DNA from 4 places in the Cellulosimicrobium sp. SL-1 genome. Region 3 is predicted to be linked to each of the others. Evidence: predicted binding sites of a transcription regulator. Region 3 holds the regulator's gene; each other region holds the start of a gene.
What was found. The regulator HrcA, encoded in region 3, represses chaperone genes, less so after heat shock. The targets are predictions, from matches to a motif close to TTNGCACTCGNNNNNNNCGAGTGCNAA.
Positions count from the first base shown of each region.

Region 1: GWJ10_RS13885 (FmdB family zinc ribbon protein) is a predicted target of HrcA. The motif match lies at 2,779-2,805, and genes of this name have one in related genera.
Region 2: groL (chaperonin GroEL) is a predicted target of HrcA. The motif match lies at 5,221-5,247, and genes of this name have one in related genera.
Region 4: GWJ10_RS02425 (Hsp20/alpha crystallin family protein) is a predicted target of HrcA. The motif match lies at 2,717-2,743, and genes of this name have one in related genera.

Region 1 is NZ_JAACJC010000008.1:138,680-145,848, reverse strand. Features, by position in the region: gene GWJ10_RS13890 (penicillin acylase family protein) at 65-2,623, opposite strand; gene GWJ10_RS13885 (FmdB family zinc ribbon protein) at 2,898-3,212, shown strand; gene GWJ10_RS13880 (SAF domain-containing protein) at 3,397-4,122, shown strand; gene mscL (large conductance mechanosensitive channel protein MscL) at 4,253-4,741, shown strand; gene GWJ10_RS19620 (hypothetical protein) at 4,771-5,085, opposite strand; gene GWJ10_RS13865 (hypothetical protein) at 5,110-7,169, opposite strand, start outside.
Region 2 is NZ_JAACJC010000008.1:63,321-70,489, forward strand. Features, by position in the region: gene GWJ10_RS13520 (uracil-DNA glycosylase) at 1-440, opposite strand, end outside; gene GWJ10_RS13525 (DUF3263 domain-containing protein) at 669-989, shown strand; gene GWJ10_RS13530 (LytR C-terminal domain-containing protein) at 1,069-1,719, shown strand; gene GWJ10_RS13535 (cold-shock protein) at 1,910-2,113, shown strand; gene GWJ10_RS13540 (NAD(P)/FAD-dependent oxidoreductase) at 2,133-3,638, shown strand; gene GWJ10_RS13545 (glycoside hydrolase family 15) at 3,684-5,153, opposite strand; gene groL (chaperonin GroEL) at 5,443-7,068, shown strand.
Region 3 is NZ_JAACJC010000005.1:143,056-150,224, forward strand. Features, by position in the region: gene era (GTPase Era) at 1-82, opposite strand, end outside; gene GWJ10_RS09130 (CBS domain-containing protein) at 79-1,413, opposite strand; gene ybeY (rRNA maturation RNase YbeY) at 1,410-1,862, opposite strand; gene GWJ10_RS09140 (PhoH family protein) at 1,859-2,947, opposite strand; gene GWJ10_RS09145 (HIT domain-containing protein) at 3,069-3,431, opposite strand; gene GWJ10_RS09150 (16S rRNA (uracil(1498)-N(3))-methyltransferase) at 3,428-4,240, opposite strand; gene dnaJ (molecular chaperone DnaJ) at 4,254-5,378, opposite strand; gene hrcA (heat-inducible transcriptional repressor HrcA) at 5,485-6,501, opposite strand; gene GWJ10_RS09165 (MFS transporter) at 6,581-7,169, opposite strand, start outside.
Region 4 is NZ_JAACJC010000001.1:518,083-525,251, forward strand. Features, by position in the region: gene GWJ10_RS02410 (thiolase family protein) at 1-350, opposite strand, end outside; gene GWJ10_RS02415 (class I adenylate-forming enzyme family protein) at 368-1,765, opposite strand; gene GWJ10_RS02420 (biotin transporter BioY) at 1,786-2,499, opposite strand; gene GWJ10_RS02425 (Hsp20/alpha crystallin family protein) at 2,847-3,323, shown strand; gene GWJ10_RS02430 (FHA domain-containing protein) at 3,331-4,302, opposite strand; gene GWJ10_RS02435 (VWA domain-containing protein) at 4,299-5,582, opposite strand; gene GWJ10_RS02440 (PP2C family serine/threonine-protein phosphatase) at 5,653-6,951, opposite strand; gene GWJ10_RS02445 (serine/threonine-protein kinase) at 6,948-7,169, opposite strand, start outside.

The DNA.
Region 1 (7,169 bases), on a different contig from region 3:
CCGTCCGCCACCGCGCCGTCCGCCACCGCGCCCGCGCACGGGGGCGGACGCGCCGGCGGCTCCGCTACGGCACGAGGGTGAGCTCGTCCTTGCTCGCCTCGGCGACCGCCTCGGTGGAGAACGGCCACACGTACGTCTCGCCGCGGGACCACGTCTTCAGCTGGTCCGCGTAGTGCTTCGACGCCGGGTGCCCGGAGGTGCCCGTGACGGTCACCCACGTCGAGCGGTCGAGGTCGCCGAGGTCGACGACCATGCGCATCGACGGCCCGGCCGTCACGTCGAACGACCCGGACGCGGCGTCCCACGCGGTCGCGTTGACGATCGACGAGCCACCCGGCATGCCGACCGGGGTGGGGTTGACGTAGTCCCGCACCGGTCCCGGGATCGACTCGCCGCCCAGCACGGGGTGCTCGAGAGCGAGCACGTGGATCTTGCCCCACGCCCAGTCCGACGGCTGCTTGCTCTGCTCGACGGTGAGGTCGAGGCGCGCGGAGACGAGCGCCTGCGTGAGCACCTCGTCGCGCGTCTCGACCACGCTGACCGTCTGGCGGTCGTCCCAGAACGGGTCGGTCGGGTTCTCCAGGAGGTTCTGCACGACGGCGAGCCAGCGGCTGCCGCCACCCGGACGCGCCGACTCGGGCAGGTCGTCCCAGAAGGTGAGCTGGAGCAGGTTCCGCCACACGGCAGCGAAGTACGCCGCCGCGGCGGAGTCGGTGTCGGTCCGGTAGTCCCAGTCCGCGAGGAGCTGCTGGCCCTCGGCCGCGAAGTCGTCGTCGATCTCCTGCTCGAGCAGGGGCTGCACGAGCACCTCGGCGTACGGGCTGCGGTCGTCGACCTGGACCTCGTTCATCGTGTCGACGTCCACGGTGCGCCCGGCCGAGATCTCGGCCTCCAGGAGCTCGCGGATGCGCTGCGAGCGGTAGCCGTAGTCCCAGTCGGTCGTGAGGAACGGCGCGACGCCGTCCGGCAGCACGGCCTGGTTGGCGGCGACGATGAAGCCCTCGGCCGGGTCCACGACGCGCGGCATTTGCTCGCTGGGGACGTAGCCCTGCCAGTCGTAGCGCTCGTCGGACCCGTCGCGCGGCCACGTGCCGTCGGAGGGCACCTCGGCGTCGGGGACCGCCTGGCGCACGGGGATCTTCCCCGGCGCCTGGTAGCCGATGTGGCCGTCCGCGGTCGCGAAGACGATGTTCTGGGCCGGCACCTCGAAGAGTGCGGCGGCCGCCTGCATGTCCTCGGCGTCCTGCGCGAGGTTGAACGCGAAGACGGCGTCGGCGGTGCGGCCCGGCTCGAGCGCGGTCCACTGGAGCGCGACGGCGTACTCCCCCAGCCGCGTGTCCAGCGCGGGCGTGTCGACGGCCGCGTCCGTCGCCGGGATCGCCTCGGAGACGATCGGCCCGTGGAGCGTCGAGCGGACCTCGATCTCGATGTCGTCGCCCCCGGCGACGCGCAGCGTCTCGGTGCGGGTCTCCAGCGGGACCCACTCGTCGCCGCGCAGGTAGGTGTCGTCGCGCACGCGCTCGACGAAGAAGTCGGTGACGTCGGCGCCCATGTTCGTCAGGCCCCAGGCGAGCTGGGCGTTGTGCCCGATGACCACGCCGGGGAAGCCGGCGAACGAGAAGCCCGCGACGTCGAACCCGCACGCCGGGGAGACCTCGTTGCAGTGGAGCCCCACCTGCGCCCAGATGCCGGGCGCCCCGAGGGCGAGGTGCGGGTCGTTCGCGAGGATCGGCTTGCCCGACGCCGTGTGCTCGCCGGAGACGACCCACGAGTTCGAGCCGGTGCCCTCGCCGCGCCCGATGAGCACGGGGACGGCGCCGAGCGCGCGGTCCGCTGCCTGGAGCGCGGCCTGGAGGTGGTCCGAGCCGTACTCGGCGCGGGCCTGCGGGCCCAGCTCGAGCGCGACCTCCTGCGGGTTCTCGAGCTCGCCGGGGTCGAGGATCGGCGCGTTGAGCCCGGACGGGTAGGCAGGGAACAGCTCCGCGACGCGCGCCGTGTCCTGGAGCGTGCCGTAGGCCAGCGCGCGGTCGAGCTCGTCGTCGTAGTTGCCGCGCAGGTCCCAGGCCATCGCCTTGAGCCACGCGAGCGAGTCGACCGGGTCCCAGGGCTCGGGCTCGGCGACGTCGACCTGCAGCCCGAGCACCGTGTACTCGAGCGCGATCTCCGACGGGCTGCGGTCCTCCAGGTAGGCGTTGACGCCCTCCGCGTACGCCTGGAGGTACGCCTTGGTCTCGGGAGAGACGACGTCCCACTCCTCCTCCGCGACCTGGCGCCAGCCGAACGTGCGCGTCACGGTGTCGGCGGCGATCGCGTCCGGGTTGTCGCCGACGAGCTCGGCGAGCCGCCCCGACGTGACGTGCCGGCGGTAGTCCATCTCGAAGAAGCGGTCCTGCGCCTGGACGTAGCCCTGGGCGCGGAAGAGGTCCTCGGGGGTGTCGGCGTAGATCTGCGGCACGCCCTGGGCGTCGCGCAGCACGGTCACCTCGCTGCCGAGGCCGGGCACGGAGATCTCGCCGGACGCCTGCGGGAGCGGGCGCCGGACGGTGACCACGACGAACGCGGCACCCGCGACGAGCGCGACGACGAGCAGCGCCGCCACGCCGATCAGGACGCGCCGGCGCACGGACCGGCGACGGCGCCGCGGCGGGGCCGCGGCCTCGCCCGGGGTCGCGGGGTCGGCACCGGTGGCGGGGTCACCGGCGGGGGCCTCGGCGGGTTCGTGCGCAGACACGGATGCGAGACTACCCCGGCCCTGCCCGGGCGCCGGTCCGCGTATGATTAGCACTCGGAAGTTTCGAGTGCCAGGCGGTGTTGACACCGTCGACCAGGCCGAGACCGTCCCGATCCCGACCCGCCGGTGGCCGCCTCGACGGCCGTCTCGTGAACGAGGAGAACCCGTGCCCACCTACGCCTACAGCTGCACCGCCTGCGGTCACGCCTTCGACATCCACCAGTCGTTCAGCGACGACGCCCTCACGGTGTGCCCCGAGTGCTCGGGCCGCCTGCGCAAGGTGTTCTCCTCCGTGGGCGTGACGTTCAAGGGCTCCGGCTTCTACCGCACGGACTCGCGGTCCGGCGGGAAGACGTCGACGGCGCCCGCCGCCTCGACGTCCAGCGCGTCGTCGTCCTCGTCGTCGTCGGCGGGGTCGCCCTCGTCGTCGGGCGGCACGGGCTCGGGCGGCGCGTCGAGCAGCTCTGCCGCGTCGTCCTGACCTGACGCGGCGCCACCGGGTCGCTCGCCCCTGACGCGCCCGGGCTCCGGCGTCGGCGCCGCACCGGTGCGCGGCCGACCACAGCGGGCCGGTCGGCTCACGGTGGGCGGGCCGCGCGCCGCGTCGTCCACAGACCGCCGCGCACCGCGGCCACCGGCTCGCCGCGCGCGGCTACGGTCGCGCCATGCCTCGCTCCTCCCGCCCGCCCGGCCCGTCAGCCCACCCCGGCCGCGCCGCCGCCCGGCGGCGGCTGCTGCACACCCTGTGGTGGCGGTCCCGGTTCGTGGTCGCGGCGCTGTGCTGCGGGCTCGCGGCGTCGGTGGTCGTCGGCGCGCTGCGGCCGCCGCCCCCGCCGACGGCTCCCGCCGTCGTGACGGCCCGCGCCGTGCCGCCCGGCACCACGCTCGCGGCACCCGACGTGCGGGTGGACCACGTCCCGGCCTCCCTCCTGCCCGCCGGGGCGCCGGCCCGGCCCGACGACGTCGTCGGGCGCCGCGCGACCGTCGCCCTTCCGGAGGGCACCCTCCTCCAGGACGGCCTCGTCGCCGGAGGAGAGCTCACCGCCGGGGCGCCCGACGGGACCGTGGTCGCGCCCGTCCGGCTCGACCCGGGCGTCGCCGCGCTCCTCGGGCCGGGCGACCGCGTCGACCTGCTGGCCGCAGGCGACCCCGCCGTCGCCCCGGGGCCCACGGACTCCGAACAGACGGAGGCCGCTCCCCCGGTCGACCCGTACCTGGCCCGCGCCGCGGTCGTCGTGCCGGCGCCCGAGCCCGACGACGGCGGCGGCCTGCTCGGCACCGGTGGGTCGGGCTCCGACGTCGTGACGCTCGTCGCGGTACGCCCCGAGGAGGCCGTCCGGCTGGCGGCGCGGACCGGGCACGCCCCCGTCACAGCTGTCCTGGTCCCCTGACGACTCCGTGAGACCGCCGACCCGCCGGGCGAAGCCGTTGCCGCTCGCCGCGCCCGTTGGCAGGATCGCGCGTGCACGTGTCGTGGCGCCGCCGCCACGCGTGCCCGTCGACAGGAGAGGGAAGCAGCACATGAAGGGCGTGTTCCAAGGGTTCAAGGAGTTCGTGCTCCGTGGCAACGCGATCGACCTGGCGGTCGGTGTCGTCATCGGGGCCGCGTTCTCCGGGGTCGTCACGGCGATCGTCGAGGACTTCATCAACCCCCTCATCGGGGCGATCTTCGGCAAGCCCGACCTCACCGGCCTGTGGGACATCACGCTGCGCGCGGGAGACGCGGCGAAGAACATCCCGCCCTCCGTCATCTCCGTCGGCGGGGTCCTCAACGCGATCCTCCAGTTCCTCATCATCGCCGTCGCCCTCTACTTCGTCGTCGTCCTGCCGATGAACAAGCTGGCGGAGCGACGCAAGAAGGACGAGGAGCCCGAGCCCGAGGCACCGGCCGAGGACGTGCGCGTGCTCCAGGAGATCCGCGACCTCCTCGCCGCCCAGGCCGGGAGCGGCCCCGCCGCGGCGCCCGGCGGGACGCCGCCCGGCGGGACGACGCCCCCGCAGCACCTCTGACGCCGCTCAGCCGGTCGCCCGGCGAGCCGTCAGTGGCGCCCGTAGTGGGGCGGCACGTCGCCCAGCAGGCGGTCGTCGTTCTCGCCCGGAGCGCCGCGGCGGGGGGCTGACTCGTCGCCCCAGCCCTCGGCCCGCTCGTCGGCGCTCGTGCCGGGCACCACCGTGCTCTCGGTCCCCCGCCGCACGGCCCGCCGCGGACGCCGACGGCGCCCGGTCTCGGCCTCGGGCTCGGTCTCGGGCTCGGGCTCGGGCTCGGGCTCGGGCTCGGGCTCAGGCTCGGGACGGTCGCGCGCGTCGTCGGGCAGGTGCCGCGGGTCGGGGCTCGGGTCGGCGGTCGTGCTCACGCGTCCCATGGTCCCACCGGCGGGCTACAGGTCCTCGTCGCCGTGCTGCTCGTCGTCGTCGATCATCGGCACGACGACGATCCGGTCGCCCCCGCCCGTCTGCGCGACGCCGCCCGTCTCCGGGAGCCGCGCGTCGCGCACGGCCTGCACGACCCGCCGGATGCGCTCGGCCTCCTTGGCGGGGTCGAGGAACGCGGCGGCGGACCAGACCTGCGCGACCGTCCAGCCGATCCGCTCGAGCCGCTCGGCGACCTGCCGGTCGCGCACGCGGACGCTGCGCTCGGCGACGTAGGCCGCGTCGTCGGTGAGCACGGCGACGAGGAGCTCGCCGGGCAGGTCCGGGTGGCCGACGACGAGCGGGATGCGGTCGCCGTCGCCGATGCCGTAGTCGGTCTCGACGACGAGCCCCGCGCGCCAGAGCCGCTCGGCGAGGTCCAGGACGAGCCGGTCGGGGCTGCCGCCGAGGTCGACGCCGTTGCCCAGCGTGACCTGGTCGGCGGCGCCGCTGCGCTGCTCGGCCAGGTCGAGCACCTCGGCGAGCAGCCGGGCGCCCGCGCCGCGCAGGCGCTCGGGGTCGAGGTCGCCCGCCGTGAAGCACGAGACGACGTGGAGACGCCGGCGCGTCGCCCCGACGGCGTCGAGCAGCATGGCCTCGGCGCCCGGGGTGTTGAGGATGCCGAACCGGTGCAGCACGCGGCCGTGCGGCGTCTTCCCGAAGCCGACGGACAGCACGATCGTGTCGCGCACGAGCCCGGCGACGCCGGAGACGTCCGCGACGACGACCGGTTCCGCGCGGGCGCCGGAGAAGAACCCGGCGAGCGCCGGGTTCTGCCGGACCTCGACGAGGAGCGCGTCGCGGATGCGGTCGGCGTGCAGGGGCGTGACGGTGACGATCGCGAGGGACTCGTCCGGCCGGGTGAGCGCGTGCTCGATCGCGACCTCGACGACGCGGTCGACCTCGGCCTGCGTGCTCTCGACCGCGCCGGACGCCGTGTCGGGCATCCCGGCGCCGTCGACGACGTCGAGCTGGACGAGGACCTCCGCGCGCGGCAGCGGCGACGGGCGCAGGACGCCCGCGTAGCCGTGCTCGGCGAGGAACGTGGTGACGAACGGGTCGCGTCGCGAGCCGTCGGCGAGCAGCGCGACCGTCGGCAGGAGCTCGGCGAGCTCGCGCACGGTGTCCGTGGACGCCGCCCGCGGGTCGCCGACGGCGACGACCTGACGCCCGCGCGCGAGCGCCGACAGCACGAGCTCGACGGGCGTGTGCTCGATGGCGTCGAGCACCACGAGGTCGACGGTGCGGGTCGCCGGCACGAGGTGCGGGACGAGCGTCGGGGTGGCGACGAGCACGGGCCGCAGCCGGCGCAGCACGGCGGGGTGCTGCTCCGCCGTCTCGCGCAGGCTCACGAGCCGCCCCTCGAGCAGCTCGGTGAAGAGGGCCTCCGCCTCGTCGCGGTGCTCACGCATCGCGGTCCCGAGGTGGTCGCGGACCGCCGCCCGGACGGGCGCCGCGAGGGACGCGACGTGCGCGCGGTCGAGCTCGCGGAACCGGCGCGCGAGCGCGTCGAGGCCCGCGCCGTCCTGCCCGGCGAGCGCCTGGTCCTGCGCGAGGATCTGCTCGAACACCGAGCTCCACCAGGCGAGCTCCAGCTCGGGGCCCACCTCGTCGGGCTCGACGCGGCGTGCCGCGAGGTCGGTGAGGAGCTCGCCGAGGCCGAGATCGGTGAGCCGGTGCTGGATCGCGGTCCGCGCCGGGAGCGCGTCGAGCGCGGCGGCGTCCTCGGCGAGCGCGTCGAGGCGGGCGGCGAGCGCGTCGAGCGGCGTGTCGAGCAGCCCGCCGCCCGCGGGCGTGCCCGCGAGCACCGGCTCGAGCTCCTCGGCGTCGATGCGGACGGCCTCGTGCGTGTCCTCGATGGCCGACAGCCCCTCCGGCAGCACGGGCCAGCCGCCACGGGGGCACTGCTCCTGCCAGACGGCGCGCTGCGCCTGGACCTCGACGAGCGCGGCGTGCAGGTCGGGCACGCGGACACCCGGCCGCACCATGTCGCGTGCCTGACGGCGCAGCCGGCGACGCGCGAACCAGC
Region 2 (7,169 bases), on a different contig from region 3:
GCCCGGATCGCCGCCTCGGTGACGGCCTCCCAGCCCTGGCCGCGGTGGGACCCGGGCTCGCCCGGCCGGACCGTGAGCACCCTGTTGAGGAGCATGACGCCCTGGTCGCTCCACGCGGACAGGTCGCCGTTCGCGGGCGTCGGGGCGCCGACGTCGTCCGCGAGCTCGGCGAAGATGTTCTGGAGCGAGCGGGGCACGGGGCGCACGTGCGGCTGCACGGAGAACGACAGCCCCATCGGGTGCCCGGGCGTGGGGTACGGGTCCTGCCCGACGACGAGCACCCGCACCTCGGCCAGGGGGCGCGAGAACGCGTTGAGGATGGCCGACGGCGCGGGGAGGTACTCCCGTCCGGCCGCCACCTCGGCGCGCAGGAAGTCGCCGAGCGCGTGCAGCTGCGGCTCGACGGGTGCGAGGGCCTCGGCCCAGTCGGGCGCCATGATGCTCGCGAGGGCCGGGCGGGGGTCGGCCGTCGAGGCGGTCGCGACCGGGTCGACGGCGACGGGCTGGGCGGGTGCGCTCTCCACGGCCCCGAGCCTAACCGGCGTCCTCGGCACGTCCGCAGCGTGCGGCGAGGACGAATGACACGGGTGTGGTTCGTGCGTAGGCTGAGAGGCGGCCGCGCGCGGGAGTGCGCAGGTCCGGTGACGAGAGAGTGCAGGGAGGGAACGATGAGCGAGGCGGCGTACGTGCTCGACGGACCCGACGCGGTCGGCGACCCGACCACCTCGGAGGCGCCGGCGTCGGGCCTGAGCGAGCGGGACCAGGAGATCCTGGCGTTCGAGCGGCAGTGGTGGAAGTACTCGGGCGCCAAGGAGCAGGCGGTGCGCGAGCTGTTCGACATGTCCGCGACGCGCTACTACCAGGTGCTCAACGCGCTCATCGACTCCCCGGCCGCGCTCGCGCACGACCCCATGCTCGTCAAGCGGCTGCGGCGGATGCGCTCCACCCGGCAGCGGGCGCGCACGGCGCGTCGGCTCGAGGGCCTCTGACCCGGGACGACCGGGTGCGCGTGAAGTCCGGGCGAACAGGGCGTTTAGCCGAGAGCCCCGACCGGGCTACCCTGTCGCCGTGACGAAGAGCCGCTACCCCTACGCGCCCGACGAGTTCGACGCGCCCGCGCCGCAGGGTGCGCCCGTGGGGGTGCACCGCACGCCGCGCAGCGGGTGGAGCAAGACGTGGCCGTTCCTGCTGGTCGCCGTCGTCTTCGCCGGCCTCGCGTACGGGGGCGTCGCGCTGCTGTCCGACAACGGTGCCACGGAGGACCCGCCGCAGGCGCAGTCCACGGAGCCGCCGCCCGCGGAGGCCGAGGAGCCGCCCGCGGCGGAGGAGCCGCCCGCGACCGAGGAGCCCCCGGCTGCGGAGGAGCCGCCCGCGACCGAGGAGACGCCCGAGACCCCGGACCTCGCGACGCTCATGGCGGCGGCCGACCCGAGCGCCTACGTCCGCGTGCTGAACGACAGCGGCATCGGCGGCGAGGCGGCCAAGGGCAAGGATGCCCTCGACGCGCAGGGCTTCAGCAACACCGTCGCCACGGACTACACGAACGGGCCGGCGCCGGTCGACGTCACCACGGTCTGGTACGTGCCCGAGCGGAGCGACACCGCCGCCGCGGTCGCCGCGACGCTGGGCATCCCCGCGGAGAACGTCGTCCAGGTCGACAGCCTGCGCGAGGGCGACGTCGCGGTGATCATCAAGTCCGAGCTGGCGCCGGTCGGCTGACCCGGACCCCGGGCCGCCCCGGCCGTGGCGCCACGACCTGACGCTGCACCCGCGTGACCTGCTCGTTCGGCCCGGAGCCCGAGAATCGCGACCTGCCGTTCGACCTTCCGTGCACGCCGCCTGCGGGCTAGGCTCGGGCTACCACGGGGCGGCGGTCGCCTCGCGGGCGACGATGCACGAGGAGACGTACATGGCTCAGGGGACCGTGAAGTGGTTCAACGCCGAGAAGGGCTACGGGTTCATCACGCCCGCAGCGGGTGGACAGGACCTCTTCGTGCACTTCAGCGCGATCCAGACGGACGGCTACCGCACGCTCGACGAGGGCCAGGAGGTCGAGTTCGAGCTCGGCCAGGGCAGCAAGGGCCCGCAGGCCGAGCAGGTGCGGCCGCTCTGATCCCGGTTCCGAGGGTCGCGTGACGGAGGACCTCGACGCCGTCGTCGTCGGTTCGGGCCCCAACGGCCTGGCCGCCGCCGTGACCCTCGCGCGCGCCGGTCTCTCCGTGCGCGTGCTGGAGGCGCAGCCGACGTCGGGCGGCGGGGCCCGCACGCTCGACCTCGGGCTGGCCGACGGCGTCGTGCACGACGTCTGCTCGGCGGTGCACCCGATGGCGTGGGCCTCGCCGTTCTTCGAGGCGTTCGACCTCGGCGCGCGCGGCGTGGAGCTGCTCGCGCCGGAGGTCTCGTACGCCCACCCCCTCGACGGGGGTCGTGCGGGCGTGGCCTATCACGACCTCGAGCGCACGGTCGAGCGGCTCGGGGTCGACGGCGCCGCCTGGCGCGCCTTGCTCGGCCCGCTCGCCGAGGGGTGGCGCGACGTCGTCGCGGTCGCTCTCGGTGACAAGCGCTCGGTGCCGGGGCGCGTGCTCACGCCGAGCGGCGCCGGTGTGACGGCCCGGTTCGGCGCGGCGGTGCTGGAGCAGGGGAGCCCCGCGTGGACGCGGCGCTTCCGCACCGACGAGGCCGGCGCGCTCCTCACGGGCGTCGCGGCGCACGCCATCTCGCGCCTCCCGTCGCTCGCCGCGGCCGGGACGGCGGTGCTGCTGGCGTCGCTCGGCCACGCGCCGGGCGGCTGGCCGCTGCCGCGTGGCGGCTCCGGCGCGATCGTCGCCGCGCTCGAGGACGACCTGCGTGCCCACGGGGGCGACGTCGTCACGGGCCACCGGGTCGGTTCGCTCGCCGACCTGCCGCGGGCCCGCGCCTACGTGTTCGACACGACGCCGCGCGTCGTCGCGGACGTGTTCGCGGACCGGCTCCCGCGGCGTGCGGAGGATGCGCTGCGCCGGTTCCGGCACGGCGACGCGGCCGCGAAGGTCGACCTCGTGCTCTCCGGGCCCGTGCCCTGGGCCGACCCGGAGGTGGGGCGCGCGGGGACCGTGCACCTCGGCGGGACGCGCGCCGAGATGGCGCGCAGCGAGGCCGACGTCGCGGCCGGTCGCCACGCTGCCCGGCCCGTGGTGCTGGTGAGCGACCCGACCGTCGTCGACCCCGGGCGAGGGGCGAGCGGGCTGCGCCCGCTGTGGACCTACGCGCACGTGCCCGCCGGGTCGACGCGTGACGTGACGGAGGACGTCGTCGCGCAGGTCGAGCGGTTCGCGCCGGGCTTCCGGGACGTCGTCGTGGCGTCGCGCTGCGTGCCCGCGGCGGAGATGGCGGCGCACGACGAGAGCTACGTGGGCGGCGACATCGCGGGCGGCGCCGTGAGCATGTGGCAGATGGTCGCGCGGCCCACGCCCCGGTTCGACCCCTACGCCGTCGGGCTGGAGGGCGTCTACCTGTGCTCGGCGTCCACGCCGCCCGGGCCGGGCGTGCACGGCCTCGGGGGCTGGTACGCCGCGCAACGGGTGCTGCGGCGCGAGTTCGACGTGCGTGACGCGCCCGACCTGGGGCCCGTCGCGACGAGCGGCGCGACCACCCGGTAGCCCCGGCGCGCCGGCGCAGCGGACCGGGAGAGCCCAGGAGGAGCGTCAGCCCGCGCCGCCCGGCGTGCCCTGGGCGCCGAGCTCCACGAGCGCGAGCACGACGAGCGCGGAGCTCCACGACAGCGGCGCGACGGCGGCGGGCGAGCCGTCGGCGAGGACCTTCTCCGGGATGGCCCCGGACGCGGTGCGGTGGTCGTCGACCCAGCGGAGCCACTCCTCGGCGTCGGCGCGGTCCTCGGGGTCCGACGACGACGCCGCGGCCAGCGCGTACAGCGTGGTCTGGGGTGTCCACGAGATGCCGTCGGCCCGCCAGCCCGCGCCCGGCGCGAGCCCGCCGGCCGGGCGCAGCATCTCGCGCACGGACGTGCGCCAGGCCTCGTCCGCGCCGGCGAGGGGCTCCGGCTGGAAGGGCGGCAGCACGAACGCCGTCGAGGCGTCGCGCGCGCCGCCGGTGACGTGGCGCGGGTAGCCCTGGGACCCGAACGAGCGCTCGACCGCCATGCGCAGGCGGGCGGCAGCGAGGGTCGCCTCGTGCGCGCGCGGCGCCTCGCCCGCGGCCGCGTACACGTCCGCCGCGGCCTCCAGGCCGGCGAGCAGGGGACCGGCGGTCCCGAGGGTGAGAGACGTGGGCTCGACCTCCCAGTAGTCGCTCGACGGCGGCGGCAGCGGGTCCTCGCCGTCGACGAGCTCGAGCGCGTGGTCCGTCGCGGCGTCGACCAGCGGGCGCAGCTCGGCGGCCACCTCGGCGCGGTCCGCCGCGGGCGTCTCCTCCAGCACGACGTCCGCGGCCCACAGGACCCAGCCGACGCCGTCGGACTGGATGCCCCGGTCGTCGGGGACGCCCGACCCGTCGGGGAGGTAGCGAGCGTGGAACGAGCCGTCGTCCTCCTGGACCCGGGCGAGGAAGCCGAGGACGGCGCGCGCGTCGTCGACGTGACCGGTGCGCGCGAACGCCGCCGCGGTGAACGACGCGTCGCGCGGCCACACGTAGCGCCACTTGGGCGACGGCGCGGCGAGGGCGGCGCCGTCGCCGAGCGTCAGCGCGCGCAGGTCGAGGAGGGCCGCCTCGCCGAGCGCGGCGAACGGACCGCCTGCCCCCGGTACGACGCCGGACGCGAGCCAGGCCCGCGACGCGGTGGCGGTCTGGTGGGCGAGACCGGGGTCGAGGAGCGCCGTCGCGTCGAGGCGCGCCCCGGCGACCTGCGCGAGCCGGTCCGCCTCGCCGTCCGCGGGGTCGACGCCTGCGGCGAGCGCGCCGGGGTCGAGCGACGCCGGGTCGAGCACGCGGCTGCCCTCGAGGTACGTCGCGCCGACGCCGGGCGCGAGGCGCAGCACCGCGGGGCCGCCGTCGGGCCCGGTCGTCACCGCGACGCCGTCCTGGTAGAGGTCGATGTGCTCGCCCGAGGGCGCCGCGACCGCGGTCGCGGCGGTCAGGCCGAGGGCAGGGACCAGCACGAAGCCGGCCAGGGCTGCGAGGGGGCGCCACGACGGTGTTGCGCGGATCACACCGCGCATCCTAGAGCGAGTCTCGCGACGCTCGGTTTCGCCCCTCGCGATACGCGGCGGCGTGGCGGACCGCTGTCTTGCACTCGCACCGTGCGAGTGCCAATAATGGCGTTAGCACTCTCGTCACGAGAGTGACAGAAGTGACCAGCGCAGGCAGCCGCTCAGGCGGCTGCGGCGCAACCCACCAGGTCGACAGGTGAGGCCCGCCCTGGCGGCGTGACATGAACGCCGCCGTCGTGGGCCGTCCGTCGCGGGCGCCGGCCGACCGCCATACGCCACCAGCGGAGGATCATTCCCCATGGCCAAGATCATCGCCTTCGACGAGGAGGCTCGTCGGAGCATGGAGCGCGGGCTCAACACGCTCGCCGACACCGTCAAGGTCACCCTCGGCCCCAAGGGCCGCAACGTCGTCCTCGACAAGAAGTGGGGCGCGCCGACCATCACGAACGACGGCGTCTCCATCGCCAAGGAGATCGAGCTCGAGGACCCGTACGAGAAGATCGGTGCGGAGCTCGTCAAGGAGGTCGCCAAGAAGACCGACGACGTCGCGGGTGACGGCACGACCACCGCGACCGTGCTCGCCCAGGCGCTCGTGCGCGAGGGCCTGCGCGTCGTCGCGGCCGGCGCCAACCCGATCGCCGTCAAGCGCGGCATCGAGAAGGCCGTCGACGCGGTGACGGAGCAGCTGCTCAACGCCGCGAAGGACATCGAGACCAAGGAGGAGATCGCCGCCACGGCCGCCATCTCCGCCGGCGACCCCGCGATCGGCGAGCTCATCGCCGAGGCCCTCGACAAGGTGGGCAAGGAGGGCGTCATCACGGTCGAGGAGTCGAACACCTTCGGCCTCGAGCTCGAGCTCACCGAGGGCATGCGCTTCGACAAGGGCTTCCTCGCGCGCTACTTCGAGACGGACCCCGAGCGCCAGGAGGCCGTGCTCGAGGACCCGTACGTCCTCATCGTCGAGTCCAAGATCTCGAACGTGAAGGACCTGCTCCCGGTCCTCGACCAGGTCATGAAGGCCGGCCGCTCGCTCCTCATCATCGCCGAGGACGTCGAGGGCGAGGCGCTCGCGACCCTGGTGCTCAACAAGATCCGTGGCACGTTCAAGTCCGTCGCCGTCAAGGCCCCGGGCTTCGGCGACCGCCGCAAGGCCATGCTCCAGGACATCGCGATCCTCACCGGCGGCCAGGTCATCACCGAGACGGTGGGCCTCAAGCTCGAGAACGCGACGCTGGACCTGCTCGGCCAGGCGCGCAAGGTCGTCGTCACGAAGGACGAGACCACGATCGTCGAGGGCGCGGGCGACGCCGACCTGATCCAGGGTCGCGTCAACCAGATCCGTGGCGAGATCGAGAAGTCGGACTCCGACTACGACCGCGAGAAGCTCCAGGAGCGCCTCGCGAAGCTCGCCGGCGGCGTGGCCGTCATCAAGGCGGGTGCCGCGACGGAGGTCGAGCTCAAGGAGCGCAAGCACCGCATCGAGGACGCCGTCCGCAACGCGAAGGCTGCCGTCGAGGAGGGCATCGTCGCCGGTGGTGGCGTCGCGCTCATCCAGGCCGGTGCCGTGGCGTTCGAGAAGCTCGAGCTCGAGGGTGACGAGGCGACCGGTGCGCAGATCGTGCGCGCCGCGATCGACGCCCCGCTCAAGCAGATCGCGGTCAACGCGGGCCTCGAGGGTGGCGTCGTGGCGGAGAAGGTGCGCAACCTCCCGTCGGGCCAGGGCCTCAACGCCGCGACCGGTGTGTACGAGGACCTCCTCGCCGCCGGCGTGAACGACCCGGTCAAGGTCACGCGCTCCGCGCTGCAGAACGCCGCCTCCATCGCGGCGCTGTTCCTCACGACCGAGGCCGTCGTGGCCGACAAGCCGGAGAAGGCTGCCCCCGCGGGCGACCCGACCGGTGGCATGGGCGGCATGGACTTCTGAGCCGACCTGCCTCCCCTCACGGGGAGTCGTAGGACACCGAAGGCCGTCGGCCGGGTTCGCCCGGCCGGCGGCCTTCGTCGTGCCCGCTGGGAGGTCCCGGG
Region 3 (7,169 bases):
TCGTCAGGGTCGACTTGCCCGCGTTGGGCCGCCCGACGAGGCAGGCGAAGCCGGAGCGGTGCTCGGGGGTGGTCGTGCTCACGGGGTGTCCTTCACGGTGGGGAGGGGCTGACGGGTGTCGGCCGCGGGGTCGGGCTCGTCCGGCGCGGGGACCGGAGCGTCGGGCGAGGTCGCCGTGGAGACGAGGACGGTCGCGAGCTGCTTGCGGCGGCCCTGGACGCGGTCGGCCTCGAGGCGCAGCCCGTGGACCTCGGCCACGGAGCCGGGCAGCGGGACCTTGCCGAGCGCCTTGGCGAGCAGGCCGCCCACGGTGTCCACGTCGTCGTCGTCCAGGCCGAGGCCGAAGAGCTCGCCGAGCTCGTCGACGCCGAGGCGGGCGGGCACGCGCAGGACGCCGTCGCCCAGGTCCTCGACCTCGGGCTCCGGCCGGTCGTGCTCGTCCGTGAGCTCGCCCACGATCTCCTCGAGCGCGTCCTCGATCGTCACCAGTCCCGCGACGCCGCCGTACTCGTCGACGACCATGGCGATGTGCGAGGACGACGCCTGCATCTCGCGCAGCAGGTCGTCCACGGGCTTGGACTCGGGTACGAAGATCGCGGGGCGCGCGACCTCGCCCACGGGCCGCGCGTCGGTCCCGGGACCGCCCTGCAGGACGCGCACGACGTCCTTGAAGTAGGCGACGCCCACGAGGTCGTCCGCGGACGTGCCCGTGACCGGGATGCGGGAGAAGCCGGAGCGCAGGAAGAGCGAGAGGGTCTTGCGCAGGGGCGTGTCGCGCGCCGTCGTCACCATGTCGGTGCGGGGCACCATGACCTCGCGCGTGAGGGTGCTGCCGAGCTCGAAGACGGAGCGGATGAGCTCGCGCTCCTCCTCCTCGATGACCTCGGACTCGTTGACGCGGTCCACCATGTCCTGGAGCTCGCGCTGGTGGGCTCCCTCGTCGGGCGCCGGGGCGAGCCGCGTGAGCCAGCGCGTGGCCCCGACGACGACCGTGAGCAGGCGCGACAGGCTCAGCAGGACGCGCACCGCGTGGCGGCGGCCGAGGGACCGCGGGCTCACGCGCACGACGAGGAGCCCGACGACGACGCTCACCGCGAGCGCGACGAGCAGGACCTGCCACCACGGTTCCAGCCACGCCGCGACGAGCAGCGTGAGGCACGTGACCGCCGCGACCTCGGCGACGACGCGCACGAAGCCGACGGAGCGCACGGTCGCCGCCGGGTCCGCGAGCAGCGCCAGCGCCCGACGCCCCTCCGGGCGGGCGGGCACGGCCGGGTCGTCGCCCAGGGCGGCCTCCGTGACGGCCGCCCGCGTCACGCGCAGGACCGCCGCCTCGCCCGCGCTCAGCGCGGCCGCGAGCACGACCGTCAGGACGGTCAGGGCCGCCAGGAGCGCGACGGGTTCGCCGCTCACCGGCCCGCGAGGAAGGTCAGGAGCAGCTTGCGCTGCAGCGCGAACATCTCCTTCTCCTCCTCCGGCTCGGCGTGGTCGTAGCCGAGCAGGTGCAGGATGCCGTGCGTCGTGAGCAGCAGCATCTCCTCCGCGGTCGAGTGGCCCGCCGTCACCGCCTGCTGGGCGGCGACCTCCGGGCACAGCACGACGTCGCCGAGCTGGCCGGGGCCGGCGACCTCGCCGTCGCGCCCGGGCCGCAGCTCGTCCATGGGGAACGACAGCACGTCCGTCGGGCCGGGCTCGTCCATCCAGCGCACGTGCAGCTCGCTCATGACGTCCGTGTCGACGAAGAGGATCGACAGCTCGCTCTGCGGGTGCACCCGCATCGCGTCGAGCACGTACCGTGCCAGCGCCGCGAACTCGGCCTCGTCGACCTCGGCCTCGGTCTCGTTGTTGACCTCGATGCTCACGCGTCGTCCCTCGTCCGTCGTTCTCGTGCCGCGGGGCGTCCGCGGCGGTCGTCGTCGCGGCGGCGCGACCCGGTGCTCCCCGAGCCGCCGCCGCTCGCCAGGTCCCACCGCGCGTACGCGTCGATGATGTCGCTCACCAGCCGGTGCCGCACCACGTCGGACGACGTGAGCCGGCAGAACTCGACGTCGTCCACGCCGGTGAGGACGTCCTCGATGACGCGCAGGCCGGACTGGGTGCCGCCCGGCAGGTCGACCTGCGTCGCGTCGCCCGTGATGACCATGCGCGACCCGAAGCCGAGGCGCGTGAGGAACATCTTCATCTGCTCGGTGGTCGTGTTCTGCGCCTCGTCGAGGATGATGAACGAGTCGTTGAGGCTGCGCCCGCGCATGAACGCGAGCGGGGCGACCTCGATCGTCCCGGCCTCGATGAGCTTGGGGATCGAGTCCGGGTCGATCATGTCGTGCAGCGCGTCGTACAGCGGGCGCAGGTACGGGTCGATCTTCTCCGTCAACGAGCCGGGCAGGAACCCGAGCCGCTCCCCCGCCTCGACGGCCGGGCGCGTGAGGATGATGCGGTTGACCTGCTTCGACTGCAGCGCCTGCACGGCCTTCGCCATCGCGAGGTACGTCTTGCCCGTGCCCGCGGGGCCGATCCCGAACGTGATCGTGTTCGCGTCGATCGCCTCGACGTAGCGCTTCTGCCCCACGGTCTTGGGCCGGATCGTGCGGCCGCGGCTCGACAGGATGTTGAGCGTCAGCACCTCGGCCGGGCGCGACGCCGTCGCGGCGGTGAGCATCGCGATGGACCGCGTGACGACGTCGGCCGTGAGCTGCGTGCCTGCCTCGACGACCTCGACGAGCTCGTCGAGCAGGCGCGCGGCGAGCGCGACCTCCCCCGGAGGGCCGGCGACCGCGATCTCGTTGCCCCGCACGTGCACGTCGACGGCGGGGAACCCCTCCTCGACGGCCCGGAGCACGGAGTCGCGGCTACCGAGGAGCGCCACCATCGGCACGTGGTTCGGGATGACGATGCGGTGCTCGACCCGGTGCGACGAGGGGTCGGGTTCTCGGGACAGAGAGGTCATGAGCCGGCTTGCGCCGCTGCGCTCCTTCGGTCGGGCAGTGGGTCCGGGACGGCCACCGCCCCGCAGATCGCTTCCATCGTACCGAGCGCGGCCGGGCGTCACACGCGCTTTCGCGCAGGGCTCAGGCGGGCGACCAACCGAGCTCGGCGCCTGCGATGACGTGGCCGTGCACGTGGAACACGCTCTGGCCGGCGCGCGGCCCCGAGTTGAAGATGAGCCGGAACTGGCCGTCGGCCAGGTCGCCCGCCACCTCGTCCGCCAGCGCGACGACGTCGCCCAGCAGCTCCGGGTCCGCCGCCGCGAGCTGGGCGATGTCGCCGTGGTGGTCGCGCGGCACCACGAGCACGTGCACGGGCGCCTGCGGGTCGATGTCGCGGAACGCGATCGAGCGCTCGCTGGTCGCCACGACGTCGGCCGGCACCTCCCCCGCGACGATGCGGCAGAAGAGGCAGTCCGGGTCGGTGCGCAGGTCGGTGCTCGTCATGACCCCGAGGCTAGACCACGCGTCCCGGCCACGCCCCAGCGGCCGAGCCGCTCCGCGAGCAGCGCCACGGCCACCGGGCCGGCGGTCGACGTGCGCAGCACGTGGGGCCCGAGCCGCGCCGCGACCGCGCCGGCCGCCGTGAGGTCGGCGAGCTCCCGGTCGGAGATCCCGCCCTCCGGGCCGACGACGACGAGCACCTCGGGCGCCGCCGCGCCGTCCGTGGCCGGACCGGCGGGCAGCCCGACGTCGGCGAGCGGCGTCGTCGCCTCCTCGTGCAGGACGATCGCCCGACCGCCCGCCGCGACGACGTCGACGACCCGCGCCGCGAGGCCGCGCGAGTCGAGCGCGACCTCGACGCGGGGCAGTCGCGCCCGCCGGGCCTGCTTGGTCGCCGTGCGGACGGTCGCGAGCCACCGCGCGCGGGACTTCGCCGCGCGCTCGCCGCGCCACACGACGACGGAGCGCTCCGCCTGCCACGGCACGACCACGTCGACGCCGATCTCCGTCGCCGCCTCGATCGCCATCTCGTCGCGGTCACCCTTGGCGAGCGCCTGGACGAGCGTCACGACGACGTCCGGCGCCGGCTCGCGGTCCACCTCCTGCACGAGGAGCGTCACGCGGCCCGACTCGGCGTGCTCGACGACGCACCGCAGCCGGAGCCCGTCGCCGTCGACGACGTCGACGCGCTCCCCTGCGCCGCGCCGCTGCACGACGCCCGCGTGCCGGCCCTCCGCGCCGTCGAGCACGTAGCGGTCGCCGGGCGCGACGCCGTCGGTCCCCGTCTCGGCGAGGAACACCGGAGCACTCATGCCCGCGCCCCGCTCAGCGGCCGGAGAGCTTGTCGCGCAGGCGCGAGAACACGCCCGGGTGCGCGGCGGCGAGCCGGGGCTCGGGCCGCTCCTCGCCGCGCAGCGCGGCGAGCGAGCGCAGGAGCTGCTCCTGCTCGGGGTCGAGGGCCGTCGGCACCTGGACCTCGATGTGGACGTTGAGGTCGCCGCGCCCGCTGCCGTGCAGGTGCCCGACGCCGAGGTTCTTCAGCGTGACGATCTGGTTCGGCTGCGTGCCGGGGCGCAGGTCGATCTCCTGGAGCCCGTCGAGCGTCTCCAGCTCGAGCACGGTGCCGAGGGCGGCCGCCGTCATGGGCACCTGGAGGGTGCAGTGCAGGTCGTCGCCGCGGCGCACGAACGTGTCGTGGTTGCGCTCGCGGATCTCGACGTACAGGTCGCCCGCGGGGCCGCCGGCCGGGCCGACCTCGCCCTGCGCGGTGAGCTTGATGCGCGTCCCCGTGTCGACGCCCGCCGGGACGTTGACCGTGATGCTGCGGCGGCTGCGCACGCGGCCCTCGCCCGAGCACTCCGCGCACGGCTCCGGGACGACGGTGCCGAAGCCCTGGCACGCGGCGCACGGCGCGCTCGTCATGACCTGGCCGAGGAACGAGCGCGCGACGCGCTGGACCGTGCCGCGGCCGTGGCACACCTCGCACGTGCGGGGCGAGGTGCCCGGGCGGCAGCAGGTGCCGCCGCACGTGCCGCACACGACCGCCGTGTCGACCTGGAGCTCGCGCTGCGCGCCGAACGTCGCCTCGGAGAGGTCGATGTCGAGCCGCACGAGCGCGTCCTGGCCGCGGCGGGCGCGCGGGATCGGCCCCTGCTGCGCCTGGGCGCCGCCGAAGAACGTCTCGAAGATGTCCTGGAAGCCGAACCCGCCGCCCATGGGGCCGCCGCCCCCGCCGCCGGGGGCGCTGGGGTCGACGCCGAGGTCGTACTGCTGGCGCTTCTCCGGGTTGGACAGCACCTCGTAGGCGCGCGCGACGTCCTTGAAGCGGTCGCCCGCCTCCTCGCCCGCGACGTCCGGGTGCAGCTCGCGCGCGAGCTTGCGGTACGCCTTCTTGATCTGGTCCTGGCTGGCGTCACGGGCCACGCCGAGGATCTCGTAGTAGTCGCTCACACGTCACTCTCTGCTGGTGCGGGTCGTGAGGCCGGCGCGCGGCCGGTCGGGAGGGGTCGGGGGTGGTCGTCGAGCGGGCCCGCCGCGGGCGGGGAGACCGCGGGGCTCACGTGCCGAGCACCCGTGACAGGTAGCGCGCGACCGCGCGCACCGCCGCGATGGTGCCGGGGTAGTCCATGCGGGTCGGCCCGATCGAGCCGACGAGCGCGACCGTGTCACCGTCGTTACCGTAACCGGTCGTCACGACGGAGGTCTCCGCGAGGCCCTCGAGCTGGGTCTCGCGACCGATCCGGACGCTCACGCCCGACTCGGCGGCCATCTCGGTGAGCAGCCCGAGCAGGACGACCTGCTCCTCGAGCGCCTCGAGGACGGGGCGCAGCGCGTGCTCGAACCGCATGCCCGCGCGCGCGAGGTTGGCCGTGCCCGCGAGGACGAGGCGCTCCTCGCTCTCCTCCGCGAGCGTCTGGGCGACGAGGTCGCCCACCGCGCGGACGAGCGGGGCGTCGTCGGGGTGGAAGCTCTCGGTCACGGCGGCGAGACCGGGCGCGAGGTCCGTGAGGCGCTTGCCCGCGGCCGCGGCGTTGAGCCGTGCGCGCACCTCGACGAGGGTCCCCTCGTCCGGCAGGCTCGCGACCTCGAGCGTGCGCTGCTCGACGCGGCCCGTGTCCGTGATGATGACGACCAGGAGGCGCGACTCGCCGACGGGCACGAGCTCGAGGTGGCGCAGGCCCGACCGGCTCAGCGAGGGGTACTGCACGACGGCGACCTGGCCGGTGAGCTGGGCGAGAAGGCGCCCGGCGCGCGCGATGACGTCGTCGAGGTCCACGCCCTCGGACAGGAAGGTCTCGATGGCGCGCTTCTCCGGCGCGGACAGCGGCTTGACGCCCGAGAGGCGGTCCACGAAGAGCCGGTAGCCCTTGTCCGTCGGGATCCGGCCCGCGGACGTGTGCGGCTGCGCGATGTACCCGGCGTCTTCGAGAGCCGCCATGTCGTTGCGGATCGTGGCGGGCGAGACGCCGAGGCTGTGGCGCTCGGTGAGCACGCGCGACCCCACGGGCTCGCGCGTGAGGACGTAGTCCTCGACGATGGCCCGCAGCACCTCGAGCCGGCGCTCCTCGCTCACGTCCACCTCCCGCGTGCCGCACCGTCGCCGCCCGGGCGGGCGTGCGGGCGTCGGCACTCCCGACCTCCGAGTGCCAATCCTACGCGTCCGCGCGGCCCGTCCGGCGGTCCTCCGCTCGTCGCGAACGCAGGTCGAGGAGGCCGACGACGAGCGCGACCGCGACGAGGCCGATCGTCACCAGGAGCGCGCGCCCGGTCGCGTCCGCGGCCGAGTCGCCGCTCGCGAGCCCGCCGTAGTAGACGGACAGGACCACGGAGATCCCGACGGCCGACCCGATGCGCTGACCGAGCTGCAGCATGCTGCCCGCCACCCCGGCCCGGCTCACCGGCACCTCGGACAGCGTGAGCGTCTGGTTCGGCGCGATGACCGTGCCGCTGCCCGCGCCCGCGACGAGCAGCGCGACCGCGAGCGCCGGGCCGACGGCGCCCGGGTCGTCCCCGAGCGTGCGCACGACGACCTCCGCCGCGACCACCCCGACGAGCACGAGCACGACGCCGCCCACGACGAGCTCGCGGCCCCAGCGCGCGACCCAGCGGCCCGAGAACCACGCGGACACGCCCGACGCGACCGCGAACGGCGTGCCGACGAGCCCCGCCTGGAGCGGCGTGTACCCCAGCTCGTCCTGGAGGTAGAGCGTGACGACGAGGAAGATGCCCGTGAACCCGGCG
Region 4 (7,169 bases), on a different contig from region 3:
AGGACGAGCGTCGCCTCGTCCGCGCGGACCTGCTGCGCCGCGACGAGCACGGCCGCGAGGCCGGACGCGCACTGCCGGTCGACCGTGAGGCCGGGCACGCCGACGCCCGCTCCCGCGGCGAGCGCCGCGACGCGCGCGACGTCCCCGCCGGGGCCCGTGCAGCACCCGAGCACGACGTCCGCGACGTCACCGTCGACGCCGTGCGCCTGCGCGTCGTCGAGGGTCGCGCGCAGCGCCGCGGCCGCGAGGTCCACCTCGGTGAGCGCCCGGTGCCCGTGGCCCGCGGTGCCGACCCACGTGCGGCGCGCGGCGACCACCACGGGCGTCGCGTCCGTCGTGCCACGCGTCAACGTGCTCGGGTGCCGGGTCACCGCAGCGGCTCCAGGCCCGACCGCGCGAGGTCCGTCCCGCCGAGGGCCTCGCTCACCGCGCCGCGCGCGGGCTTGCCCGACGGCGTCCTCGGCAGCGCGCGCGTGCCGTACCAGCGCCGCGGTCGCTGGGCCGGCGCGAGCGCCGCGCGGGCGACCCGCTCGAGGTGCGCGCGCAGCCCCGACCGGTCGTCGCACTCCACGACGGCCGTCACGACCGCCCCGAGGCGGCGGTGCGCCGTGCCGAGCACGACGACGTCGCGCACCCCGGGCACGGCCCGCAGCACGACCTCGACGTCCTCGGGCACGACCGTCGACCCGCCCGAGAGGATCGCGCCGTCGCCCCGGCCGCGCAGCACGAGCGGCTCCGGCCCCGGGTCGGCGAGGTCCCCGACGGTGTGCCACGCGCCGTCGCGCCGCAGCGGTCCCGTGGCGCGCGCGAGGTAGCCGCGCGACACCCACGGCGAGCGCACCCACACCTCGCCGACGCTCGCCGACGGCAGGGGGCGGACCGCCAGGTCCACGCCGGGGAACGCGCGCAGCCCCGACCCGTCGGGGTCGTAGGCGACGAACGACAGCTCGACGGCGCCGTAGTACGCGAGCAGGTCGACGCCGAGGCCCCGCGCCCGCTCCCGCGCCCCGGGCGCGAGCGACGCCCCGCCGACGACCGCGTGCCGCAGCCGCGAGGGCGCGCCCGCGGCGACGGCGTCGAGCACGTCGTCGAGGACCTGCGGCACGAGGTGCACGACGTCGCTCGTCGCGAGCGCCGCCGTCGTCGCGGCCGGCGTGCGGGTGAGGACGGCGCACGCCCCGACGGCGAGCGTGTGCACGGCGGCGAAGCAGTACAGCGACGACGCGAGCGGGCCGGGGACGAGGACCGCGTCGGTGGGTCGCAGCCCGAGGAGACGGGTGACCGCGTCGAACGACCCCGCCCACGACGCGCGCGTGCGCACGACCGCGCGCGGGCGGCCGGTGCTCCCCGACGAGAACCCGGCCCACGCGAGGTCGTCGGGGCCGGGGACGTGCGGCGGCGCGGGCTCTGCGCCGTCAGCGGTGCCGGTCCCGCGCGGCAGCGGCACCTCGACGAACGTGCGCGGCGCGAGCGTGCGCAGCACCTCGGCGCGGTGGGCGCGCGGCCAGGCGGCGTCGCACACGAGCGGCGTCGCGCCCAGGTGGTCGACGGCCAGCATCGCCGTGAGCAGGTCGAGCGGGTCCGGCAGCGACACGGCGACGAGGTCGCCCGGTCGCGTACCCGACGCGCGCAGGTGCGTCGCGCCCGCGCGCACGTCCGCGGCGAGCGCGGCGTAGGTGCGCGACCGCTCGGGCGTGCGCAGGGCGGGACGGTCGCGCACCGCCGGGTCGGCGGCATGCGTCAGGACCTGGTGGGCGACGGGCACGCGGACACTCTCGCAGGTGTTCAGGAGGCGGGGCGGCGGTCGGCCGCGGCACGGTCGACGCGGCCGGTGCGCCCGACCGGACGGGCCGCGGGGTAGGCCCGCACGACGCCCACCGTGATCGCGGCGGCAGCGAGCGCCTTGAGCAGGTCGCCGGGAAGGAACGCGAGCGAGAGCTGCGCGGTCGTGGGCAGCGGCACGCCCGTGACGAGCGCCTGCACGGGGATGCCGACGGCGTAGACGACCGCGATCCCGCCGACGAGGCACGCGACGAGCACGGGCGCGAACGTGACGCGCCGGAGCCGGTCGACGAGCAGGCCGACGACGGCCGCGCCGGCGAGGAACCCGACGAGGTAGCCCGCGGACGGCCCGACGAACGCCCCGAGCCCGCCGCGCCCGCCCGCGAGGACGGGGAGCCCTGCCGCGGCGAGCGCGAGGAAGGTCGCGACGGCGAGCGAGCCGCGCCACGCGCCGAGGATCGCCCCCGCGAGCATGACGCCGAGCGTCTGGAGCGTCACGGGCACCGCGTTGCCGAACAGCGCGATCGAGCCGGGCAGGCCGAGCGCGGCCAGGAGCGCGGCGAACGTCGCGACCCGCGCGGCGTCGCCGGCGTCGAGCGCGAACCGGCCGCGGCGACGGTCGGGCACGTCCCGCGGTGCGCCGCGCGGCGCGTCCGGGGCGGTGGGCGCCGTGGCGGACGGGGTGGCGGCGGGCGTCTCCGTGCGGGCGTCGGTCATCGCGGGCTCCCTGGTGTCGGTGGTCGGGCGTGTCCACTCTGGCCGGGACGGCGGCCCTCGGGCGACGGCGCTCGCGACCACCTCCGCGGCCCGCCGTGCACGGATCGCACAAGGCGTTGGAGGGATCCTCCAACCGCGCCGGGGCGCGGGTGCGGGGTCGGTGTGGGAGCCGCACAACGCGGCCTGCCCGGCCGGTCGACACGGCTCGTCGCACCTCTTGGCACTCTCGGGGGGAGAGTGCTAAAACAGGAGCTGTAGCCGCCCGCGGGGTGCCTGCCTCGCGGGAGCACCGACCGGTCCCGGACCGTCCGGGACCGTGCGACGAGGAGGTGAGAGGTGTGGCTGCGATGACCGACCCCTTCACGAGCACCTTCGACGCGATGGACCGTCTGGTCGGCCAGCTCGCGTCCGGCGCCCGCGCGACCGCCGCCTCGGCGGCCTCGGGCGGCATGCCGCTCGACCTGTTCCGCGCCGGGGACCACTACGTGCTGACGATGGACCTCCCGGGCGTCGACCCGGGCACGATCGACGTGTCCGTCGAGGACCGCACGCTGACCATCCGCGCCGAGCGCAGCCCGCGGACCGACCCGGACGTCCAGTGGCTCGCCCGGGAGCGGCCGTCCGGCACGTACGCGCGCCAGCTCACGGTGGGGCGCGGCCTGGCGCTCGACAAGATCACGGCGTCGTACGAGGACGGCGTGCTGACGCTGACGATCCCGGTGGCCGAGGAGGCCCGGCCCCGCCGGATCGAGGTCGCGCACCGCGCGGGCGGCGCGGCGACCCAGATCACGGCCGAGGCCGAGCCTCAGACGTCCGAGGGCTGAGCCCGGCTCACGCCTCGCCCGGGAGCGCCTTGCGGACGACGAGGCGCGTCCACGCCCCGAGGTACACGCGGTCCCCGTCGGCCAGCTCGCGTCGCTGGCCGGCGGGGATCGGGTCCGTCGGGAGCGGTTCGCCCGCGGGGCTCACGTAGGTGCCGTTCGAGGACTGCAGGTCCTCGACCCACCAGCGCTGCCCGTCCGTGCTGAGCTGGCAGTGCCGTCGCGAGACCCCGGTGTCCGCGCCGCAGTCGACCTGCGGGTGGATGCCGCGCGAGACCGACGGGCGCCCCACGAGCACGCTGCGCTCGCGCAGCACGACCAGCCCCGGCAGGCCCGCCGACGGCATGGGGTCCTCGGGCTGCTGGGCCGCGTACCAGTCCGGGTCGATCCAGATCTCGACGACCCACTGGTCCGGCCCGGGCACGGGCGGCGTCGGCAGGTGCGCGCCCGACGGCGCGGGACCGGCCGGGTCCGCGGGCGCACCGGCGGGCTGCTCGCCCGTGCCCGTCCCGGTGGCCGGCGTCGGCGCCGGAGCCTCGAGCGGCGCGGAGGCGCCCGGCGGCGGGGTGGCCGCGGACGCGGGGGACGCGGCCGGAGCCGGGAGCGGGGGCGGCGTCACGCCCGACGCGAGGCCCGCCTCCGGTGCGGCCGGGGCAGCGGCGGGTGCGGCCGGGGTGGCCGGCGTGGGGCGCGACGGCGGGTCGAGCGAGAGCGCCGACGCAGGCTCCACCGGGTCGGGCAGGGCGCCGGTGGTGAAGTCGTAGCCGCAGTTCTCGCAGAACAGCGCGCCGGCAGGAGCGGGCGAGCCGCAGTTCGGGCACTCGAGGGCCTGCGCCGGTGCGGAGGCCCCGCCCGGAGCAGGAGACGCCGCGCCCGCTGCGGGCGTCGCGGGTGCCGACGCCGCGGCGATGGGCTCGCCGCACACGTCGCAGTAGTCGGTCGACTCCGAGGGGTGCCCGTTGGGGCAGACGACGGCGCTCACCGACGCACCCGCGTCGTCTTCGTCGAGGCGGTGTCGAGCGCCATCTCGTCGAGCGTCGAGGTGTTGCGCTTGAGCCGCACGGTGCCGTGCTCCTCGTCGTCGATCTCGACGACCTTGCGCAGGCGCGACGTCGCCTCCTCGTTCCCCGTCTGCTGCGCGAGCTGGACGGCGCGGCCGAGCTTGACGGTCGCCGTCGCCTCGTCGCCCGACGCCTTGGCCGCGAGGCCCTCCTGGATCGCCGCGGCGAGCTCGGTCTGGCCGGTGTAGTGCGCGACCTCGGGGTTGATGCGCGTGGTGAGCGACTCGTCGTCGGACCACTTCGCCTTGACCAGGCCCGAGGACACGACCTCGCCGTTCACGGCGAGCTGGACGCGCGCCGCGAGCTGCTCGGAGCCGACGGGCTTCGAGGCCACGCGCACCGCGACGTGGTAGTCGCGCGACTCGTCGCCCCACGACCCGGTCGGGTACGCGCCCGTGAGCGGGTTGACCTCGGCCCGGCGGTGCGTGAGGTCCTCGACGGTCGGGGCGACCTGGCGCACGAACAGCACCTGCGAGCCCTGCGGGGCCCACACGCGCAGGTCGGCCGAGGCGACGCCGCGCGCCATGGACGCCTGCATGAGCTTCTCGAAGTCGGCGGCGATCTCGTTCGGGTCCGCGATGAGGTCCACCGTGCCGAGCAGCGCGGTGGAGATCTCGCGCAGCTCGTCGACCTGCCAGCGCGAGCCGACGCCGCGCGCGTCGCACTGGAAGTGGCCCGTGACGTCCCGCACCGCGGCCGAGAGATTGGCGCGGGGCTCGGACTCGTTCTTGCCGTCGGTGAGCAGGATCGCGTGCCGCTGCGTCGCCTGCGGCACCGTCGCGAAGAGCTGGTCCGCGAGGCGCAGCCACGTGCTCATCGCCGTGCCGCCGCCGGGCGTGAGCATCGAGATCGCGCGCTTCGCCTCGGCGCGCGCGCCCGGCTCCATCTGCACCATGGCCATGCGGGCGTTCGGGTAGGGGAACGCACGGTTCGCGACGTGGCTGCCGCCGACGATCGCGAACCACGTGCCGTCGAGGATCTGGTCGACCGCGACCTGGGCCGCGTGCTTCGCGGCCTCGATGTTGCGCCCCGACATCGACCCCGACGTGTCGACCATGATGATCTCGGCCACCCCGCCCGCGCCGCCGGCGCTCCCCGCGCTCCCGGCGCCGCGGCACGTCACGGTGACGATCGCGTGGACGTCCGTCGCGCCCTCGGACAGGAACTCGTTCTGGTAGACCTCGGCGGCGAACTCGGCCATGGGGGCTCCTTCGGTGGTGCGGGTGTTCGTGCAGGCTATCGGGTCGTCGGGGCCCGACGCGCGGTGCGCGTCAGGCGGTGGCGGGGTCCGCCGGGGGCGGCGGCGGGGTCGCGGACGACGCCCGGGAGAACCGGGCGAGCGTCGCCGTGATGTTGTCCCGGCCGCCCTGGGCGTTCGCCCAGTCGACGAGCGCGCCCGCGAGCACCTGCGGGTCGTCGCCGACGCGGTCCTGCGTGCTGCGCACGAGGGCCGCCAGGTCGGCCGCGGGGGAGCAGTAGTTCCACAGGCCGTCCGAGCACACGAGCAGCCAGCCGTCGCGGTCGGGCAGGGTCGCGGCCGTGCGGGCCACCGGGTCGGGGGCGTCGGGGCCGAGCCAGCGCGTGATGGCGTGCGCCTGCGGCGACGTCTCCGCCTGGGCGCGCGGCACGCCCTGCGCGATCATCTCCTGCGCCCACGAGTCGTCCACGCTGAGCTGGTGCGCGTCGCCCTCGTCCGGGATCCAGTAGGCGCGCGAGTCGCCCACCCAGCCCGCCACGACGAGCGGCCCGTCGACGACGGCCGCGACGAACGTGCACGACGGCGGGTTCTCGCGGTCGGCCATCGTGCCGACGGTCGCGAGGATCGCGTCCTGCGCGGCGCGCGACGCGTCGCCGAGGAGCGCGGACCACGCGCCCATGCGCGCCGAGGCCTCGCCGGTCACGGGGTCGGGACCGTCGGGGCCGCGCGCCGCGAGCACGTCGCGCGCGGCGCGCGCCGCGGCGAGGCTCGCGACGTCGGAGTCGGGGGCGGAGGACACGCCGTCGCACACGACGAGCGCCGCGAACGCCCGCTCGGCGGTCGCGGACGGGCTCGCCGCCAGGGCCATCGCGTCCTCGTTGCGCGAGTGCCGCACACCTCGGTCGCACACGCCGGCGACCCAGCTCGCGGGCCGCTCGGCCCAGTGGTCGCGCTCCGACGCCGCGGGCTCGCCGCACTCGGTGCAGTACCCGTCCTCGGCGACCCGGCCGCCGCAGCGCACGCAGGGGCGCGCGCCGCTCTCGGTGCCGTCGCCGTCGGTCTCGGCGGAGGCCTCGCCCGACGGCTCGGTGGTCCCGGCGGCGGTCTGGTCGTCGGACCCGGGCCCGCCGTCCCCGGTCCCGGCTGCTGCGGGGTCCGTCGCGGCGTCGGTCGCGAGGTCCGCGGCAGCTCCGGTCCCGGCGTCCGAGCCCGTCGCGGTCGGGAGCGGGGCGAGCGGGGTGCCGCACGCCTCGCAGAACCGGGCGCCCTCGGGCGACGGTTCCCCGCACGCCGGGCAGGCGAGCACGCCGCTCGGCTCCGCGACCGTGCCGCCGGGCACCGGTGCGGGCGCGGGCGCGGGGGAGTCGCTCATCGGATCGTCCACCGGCGCACCTCGTTCGCGCGGTCCACGAGCGTGATGCGCTCGTCCCGCGAGTCGGTGAGCGACGCGAGCTCGCGGTACGCGCCCTCGAGCGCGTCGCGCAGCGCGGGCTCGTCGGCGGGCACGCCCGCGATGCGCGTGGTCGGCTCCGGGCCGGAGGTGGTCACGGTGTCGAGCGCGGAGCGCAGGACGCCCACCGCGAGCTCGGC